3 regions of the Nocardioides sp. LMS-CY genome follow, and region 1 is predicted to be linked to each of the others. Evidence: predicted binding sites of a transcription regulator. Region 1 holds the regulator's gene; each other region holds the start of a gene.

Region 1 (2,259 bases):
CGACGGGCCGCGCGCTAGGACGGGGCACGCTAGGACGGGGCACGCTGGCCGGGTCCGGCAGCTCCGCCACCGGGCCCGAAATACCTCGAGGGGCGGAGCCGAACGGCCCCGCCCCTCGTCTTCCCCGGTCTCGCCGGCCGGGGTCGAGGCGGCCGGCGAAGTCTTGGGTGGCCCCGGTGGCGAACGTCAGCGCACCGGGGTCGGATGTCAGCCGACCGGGACCAGCAGCCGCTGACCGGCGACGAGCATCCCGGAGTCGAGCGCGTTGAGCTTCTCGATCCGGTCGATCATCGAGCGGACGTCACCGTCACCGGCGGCCACGGATGCGATCTCCCAGAGGGTGTCGCCCGGGCCGACCTGCACGACCGCGGTGGGCTCCGGCGCGCCGGAGTTGCGGGTGGCGACCGACCCGCCCGCGACGACCACCCCGAGGGCGAGCACGGCGAACAGCGCGAGCACCACGACCACCACCCGGCCGCGCCGGGTCAGCCGGACCCCGCCGTCCGTGTGGCCGGAGCGACCGCGGAGCGCCCGCTCCACGGTGGGGTCGAACGTCCGGTCGATCGTCCGGTCGATCGTCCGGTCAATCGTCGGGTCGATCGTCATGGTGCTCATCTGGTGACCTCCTGGGGAAGTGGCCCCGCTCCGGGGCCGTCGGTCCGTGTTCGTCGAGAGCAGTTCTAGTGGCGGCCACCGACAGTCCCGGAGGAGCCGATCCGGACACCCACTCGATCAGTCGTTCGATCGAACACGTGTACGACGTTAGAGCATCTGTTCGAACGACACAAGGGTCCAGGCGAACATTTGTTCGACGCTCGTACGGGGTCGCGGGCTCGACACGCCGTTCGAACAACTGTTTGAAGACGGCGGCCGAACGGGCTAACGTCGACCCATGGCCAAGAAGATGACGGTGCGAGAGCTGCCCGACGGCCCCGCGGACGCGACCGGGCTCACCCCGCGACAGCAGCGCGTGCTCGCGACGATCAAGGACTCGATCGAGAAGCGGGGCTACCCGCCCAGCATGCGCGAGATCGGCGAGGCGGTCGGGCTGACCAGCTCCTCCAGCGTGGCCCACCAGCTGAAGACGCTCGAGGAGAAGGGCTTCCTCAAGCGCGACCCCAACCGGCCCCGCGCCCTGGAGGTCTTCCTGCCCGAGGTGATGGCGGCCCGCCGCTCCCTCGGCGCCGCCGAGGAGTCGTCCTACGACGAGACCGGCCTCGGCGACAGCGTGCCCGCCGCGTCCTACGTGCCGCTGGTCGGTCGGATCGCCGCCGGCGGACCGATCCTGGCCGAGGAGCGCTACGAGGAGGTCTTCCCGCTGCCCAAGCAGCTGGTCGGCGACGGCGAGCTCTTCCTGCTCGAGGTCTCCGGCGACTCGATGGTCGAGGCCGCCATCTGCCACGGCGACTACGTCGTCATCCGCAAGGAGCAGACGGCCGAGAACGGCGAGATCGTGGCCGCGCTCATCGACGGGGAGGCCACGGTCAAGACGCTGCAGCGCAAGGACGGAAAGGTGTGGCTGCTGCCGCACAATCCCAACTACGATCCCATCGACGGCACGAACGCCACCATCCTCGGCAAGGTGACCGCCGTGCTGCGACGGGTCTGATCGACGCGATGTACTCCCCCTCGGGGAATTGCCCGACCAGACCTCGGGGTTGACTCGGGGAGGATCCCCGATGGCACGGGAGGGCTGATGGACGACGGTGGTGCTGTGACGACAGCACCTGCGATCGCGCCCAGGCGGCCCCTCCCCCGCTGGGCCCGAGGCCTCCTCGAGCTGCTGTTGATCCTCGGGCTCTGGGTGCTCTACAGCCTGGCCCGACTGCTCGCCGACACGTCCATGCAGCCGGCGCTCGACCGGGCCAACGACCTGCTGCACATCGAGAAGCTGATCGGCATCCACTGGGAGACGCCGCTCAACCAGCTCTTCACCGACCACCGGGTGCTCGGCCTGGCCGGCAGCTACTGGTACGCCACGCTCCACTACGTCGTGACCGCCGCGGTCCTGGTCTGGCTCTGGCGCCTCGGCGCCGACCGCTACGGCCCGGCCCGCCGCGCCCTGGTCATCGCCACCCTGCTCGGCCTGCTCGCCTACCTGTTCATGCCGACCGCCCCGCCCCGCTTCATCAGCGGGTACGTCGACGTGCTCAGCCTGCACGCGGCCGACGGCTGGTGGGGCGCCGACGCCTCCGCGCCCCGCGGGGTCGGCGGGCTGACCAACGAGCTGGCGGCGTTCCCCTCCCTGCATGCGGGGTG
Region 2 (2,259 bases), 2.1 Mb from region 1:
CACCCGCCGCGCCGACCTGATCCCCAACCTGGTCGAGACCGTCAAGGGGTACGCCGCGCACGAGAAGGGCGTCCTCGAGGAGGTCACCGCCGCGCGGGCCGGCGTCCAGGCAGCCGCGAAGGGCGACGACCCGGAGGCCAAGGCAGCCGCCGACGCCGCGCTGACCCAGGCGCTGGTCCGGGTCGACGCGGTCGCCGAGGCCTACCCCGACCTCAAGGCGAACCAGAACTTCCTCGAGCTCCAGCGACAGCTGGCCGACACCGAGAACCAGATCTCCTTCGCCCGCCAGTACTACAACGACGCGGTCGCCACGCTGAACAAGCTCACCCAGACCATCCCCTGGATGTTCCTCACCGGCATCGCCAACGTGCACCAGCGCAGGTTCTACGACGCCCCCGACGGGCAGGAGCAGGCGCCCACGGTCAGCTTCTGAGCCGTCGGCCCGGCGGGTTTCGAGGCTCGGGCCTGGCGGCCCTCGCACCTCAACCACCGCACCGCTCAGAACACGTTCAGTGGCCGGAACTGCACGGAGACCCGGGGCCCGGCGTGAGCCACCTTGGGCACCGCGTGCTCCCAGGTGCGCTGGCAGGAGCCGCCCATCACGAGCAGGTCGCCGTGGCCCATCTCGACCGAGATCGAGGATCCGCCGGCCCGGGGTCGCAGCGCCAGCCGGCGCGGGTCGCCGAGCGAGACGATCGCCACCATCGTGTCGTGGGTCCGGCCGCGGCCGATCGTGTCGCCGTGCCAGGCGACGCTGTCGCGGCCGTCGCGGTAGTAGCAGCAGCCGGCGGTCACGAACGGCTCGCCGAGCTCGGGCCGGTAGTGCGCCGACAGCGCCCCGCGGGCCCGCGCCAGGTTCGGGTGGGGGAGCGGCTCGCCCGCGGCGTACGTGTGCAGCAGCCGGGGTACGTCGACCTCACGGTCGTACATCTGCCGCCGTTCGGCCCGCCAGGGCACGTCGTGCACCAGGGTCGTGAACACCTCGTCGGGCGCGGGGAGCCAGGTGCGGCAGACGTCGATCCAGGCGCCGCCGGTGAGCGGCCGGCGCTCGACGCGGTCGAACGTCGGCGCCTCGACGGCCGGCGCCTCGAACAGCGATCCCTGGAAGTCCATGCTCCGAGCATACGTCGCGTTCGAACAGGTGTTCTAGTCGCTCGTCGGGGTGAGTTCGGGGTGATACCGGTAGCGCCCGGGCGCCCGGCACGGGAGGGTTGACCCATGACCGAGGTCTCCACCTTCTCGCCCCCGGCGGGCACCGTCCCGGCCGCCCGCGTCCGGGGCCTCACCAAGACCTACGGCACCGGCCAGGCCCTGGTCCGTGCGCTCGACGACGTGACGCTCGACATCGCCGCCGGCGAGTTCACCGCCGTGATGGGTCCCAGCGGCTCGGGGAAGTCGACGCTGATGCACTGCTGCGCGGCGCTCGACACCGCCGACTCCGGTGAGGTGTGGATCGGCGACCAGGACATCACCCGGCTCAAGGACAAGGCGCTGACCCGGCTGCGCCGCGACGAGATCGGCTTCGTCTTCCAGTCGTTCAACCTGGTGCCGACGCTGACCGCCGAGGAGAACATCAAGCTCCCGATGGCGATCGCCGGACGCCGCCTCGACCAGGCCTGGTACGACAGCGTTGTCGCGACCGTCGACCTCGGCGACCGGCTGGGCCACAAGCCCAACGAGCTCTCCGGCGGTCAGCAGCAGCGGGTGGCGGTCGCGCGGGCCCTGGCCAGCCGGCCGCGGATCGTCTTCGCCGACGAGCCGACCGGCAACCTCGACTCCCGGTCGGGGGCGGAGGTGCTCGAGCTGCTGCGCCACGCCGTCGACGACCACGGCCAGACCGTCGTGATGGTCACCCACGACCCGGTCGCCGCGGCGTACACCGACCGCGTCGTCTTCCTCGCCGACGGCCGGGTCGTCGACGAGCTGCGGGACCCGACCCGCGAGCAGGTGCTCGACGTGATGAACCGGATGGCCGAGCAGACGCCGTCATGATCCGGGCCGCCCTCAAGAGCCTGCTGGGGCGCAAGGTGCGCCTCCTGATGAGCACGTTCGCGATCGTGCTCGGCGTCGCGTTCGTCGCCGGCTCCCTGATCTTCAGCGACACGCTCAACCGCAGCTTCACCGCGCTGTTCGCCTCCACGGTCGGCGACGTCGTGGTCCGGCCCGTGGGCGGCACCACCGCCGACGGGGCGCCCTCGACGGTGACGCTGCCGGCGAGCCTGCTCGACCGGCTCCGCGACGTGGACGGCGCTGCGCGCG
Region 3 (2,259 bases), 2.3 Mb from region 1:
TGCTGAACCTCCAGCACGGCCTCTTCGACAAGCTGGTGTTCAGCAAGGTGCGCGAGCGCTTCGGCGGCCGGGTGCGCTTCTTCATCTCCGGCTCGGCCGCGCTCAACCCCGAGATCGGGGCCTGGTTCCACGCCGCCGGCATCCTGATCCTCGAGGGCTACGGCATGACCGAGAACGCCGCGGGCGCCACGGTCAACCACCCCGACGACTACAAGATGGGCACCGTCGGCCCGCCGCTGCCGGGCGCCGAGGTGAAGATCGGCGAGAACGACGAGGTGATGCTGCGCGGGCCGCACATCATGGCGGGCTACCACAACCTCCCCGAGGAGACCGCGAAGACGCTGACCGAGGACGGCTGGCTGCACACCGGCGACAAGGGCAGCCTCGACGCCGACGGTTTCCTCACCATCACCGGCCGGCTCAAGGAGCTCTTCAAGACCTCCGGCGGCAAGTACGTCGCGCCGCCGGCGATCGAGTCGAAGTTCAAGGCGATCTGCCCCTACGCCAGTCAGTTCCTGGTCTTCGGCAGCGAGCGCAACTTCGTCTCCGCGCTGATCACCCTCGACCCCGACGCGATGGCCGGCTGGGCGGAGGAGAACGGCATGGCGGGCACGTCGTACACCGACATCGTGCGGTCGGCCGCGGTCCAGAAGATGGTGGGGGAGTACGTCGAGGAGCTCAACGGCAAGCTCAACCGCTGGGAGACCATCAAGAAGTGGCAGCTCCTCGACCACGACCTCACCATCGAGTCGGGCGAGCTCACCCCCTCGATGAAGGTCAAGCGCAACGTCGTCGAGGACCGCAACAAGGCCCTGATCGAGAGCTTCTACGCCTGAGGGTGGTTTCGAGGCTCGGGCCTGGCGGCCCTCGCACCTCAACCACCGGTGACGGTGGTTGAGGAGGTTGCGCTAGCAGCCACCGGTGGTTGAGGAGGTTGCGCTAGCAACCGTCTCGAAACCACTACCGCCAACCCCGGGCTCCCGGGATTGACCCCTTCGAACAGATGTTCGATGATGGGGTGTGGCCAGCGCACTCGACACCCTCGACACCGTGGCCCAGCTGCGCACCAAGATGGCGCGGCTGCAGGAGAGTACGCCGCCGGGGATGGCGCTGGAGACTCACCCCGCCCTCGCGGGACTGGTGCGGCTGCGGGCGGGCGCCAGCTACTCGGTCGACAGCGCGACGCTGGCGTTGGCGCTGCTGGCCGGTCCGTCCCGGGCCGGTGGCTGGTGCGCGGCCGTGGGGGTCGCCGACTTCGGGGCGGAGGCGGCGGCCGCGCTCGGTGTCGACCTGGGCCGCACCGTCCTGGTGCCCGATCCGGGCGACCGGTGGCTCGAGGTCACCGCCGCCCTGGTCGACGTCGTCACCGTCGTGCTGGTCAAGCCGGCCGGCCGGGTCGCCCCCCAGCTCGCGGAGAAGCTCGCCGCCCGGCTCCGCAAGCGCGGCGCCGCACTGGTCGCCTGGGAGACGGCGCGGGGCAGGTGGCCGCGCTGCGAGGTGCGACTGACCACCCGTGACCCGGCCTGGAGCGGGATCGGCCGGGGCCACGGCCACCTCAGCTCCCGCCGCATCGTCGTCGAGGTGCAGCGCGGCACGGCGCCGCCGCGGCACGGGGCGCTGTGGCTCCCGGCGGAGGACCAGACCTACCGTCCCGTCGAGCCGGCGGCCCCGGCGGCCGCTCCCGTGGAGGGAGTGGCCTGAGGTGCGGGTGATGGTCGTCTGGTGCCCCGACTGGCCGGTGGTCGCCGCGCTGGCCGACGAGGGGCTGCCCACCCACCTCCCGGCGGCGGTCTTCCACGCCAACCTGGTGCAGTCGGGCAACGCCGCCGCCCGCACCTTCGGCGTACGCCGCGGCATGCGCCGCCGCGACGCGCAGTCACGCTGTCCCGAGCTCCAGGTCTTCCAGGCCACCCCGGAGCGGGACACCCGGACCTTCGAGACGGTGCTCGCCGCGGTCGAGGAGCAGCATCCCGGAGTCGCGCCGCTGCGTCCGGGGCTGGCGGCGCTGCGCGCGCCCAGGCGGGTCCGCGGTGGCGAGCCGACCGCGGCCGCACTGCTGGCCGAGCGGCTGGTCGAGCTCGGGGTCTGGGACTCCCGGATGGGCGTCGCCGACGAGCTGTTCACCGCCGAGCAGGCCGCCCGCCGGGCCGCCTCGCAGGACTGCCACGTGGTCGAGCCGGGGGAGTCGGTGCCGTTCCTGCGCGGGCTGCCGGTCGAGGCGATCGACGAGGCCGCCGCGGTCAGCCTGCTGCGCCGCCT

What was found. Region 1 encodes LexA, which represses DNA repair genes until DNA is damaged. Its sites were predicted from a motif close to TCGAACANNTGTTCGA; they were not measured.
Region 2: the regulator LexA is predicted to act here: its motif matches at 1,134-1,149, upstream of KM427_RS22060 (alpha-ketoglutarate-dependent dioxygenase AlkB).
Region 3: the regulator LexA is predicted to act here: its motif matches at 996-1,011, upstream of imuA' (DnaE2-dependent mutagenesis accessory factor ImuA').

The regions. Positions count from the first base shown of each region.
Region 1 is NZ_CP076104.1:1,350,605-1,352,863, reverse strand. It holds gene KM427_RS06465 (hypothetical protein) at 1-18, shown strand, start outside; gene KM427_RS06460 (LysM peptidoglycan-binding domain-containing protein) at 208-615, opposite strand; gene lexA (transcriptional repressor LexA) at 893-1,609, shown strand; gene KM427_RS06450 (phosphatase PAP2 family protein) at 1,715-2,259, shown strand, end outside.
Region 2 is NZ_CP076104.1:4,655,612-4,657,870, reverse strand. It holds gene KM427_RS22065 (LemA family protein) at 1-433, shown strand, start outside; gene KM427_RS22060 (alpha-ketoglutarate-dependent dioxygenase AlkB) at 499-1,113, opposite strand; gene KM427_RS22055 (ABC transporter ATP-binding protein) at 1,219-1,992, shown strand; gene KM427_RS22050 (ABC transporter permease) at 1,989-2,259, shown strand, end outside.
Region 3 is NZ_CP076104.1:3,622,168-3,624,426, reverse strand. It holds gene KM427_RS17315 (AMP-dependent synthetase/ligase) at 1-836, shown strand, start outside; gene imuA' (DnaE2-dependent mutagenesis accessory factor ImuA') at 1,021-1,701, shown strand; gene KM427_RS17305 (DNA polymerase Y family protein) at 1,712-2,259, shown strand, end outside.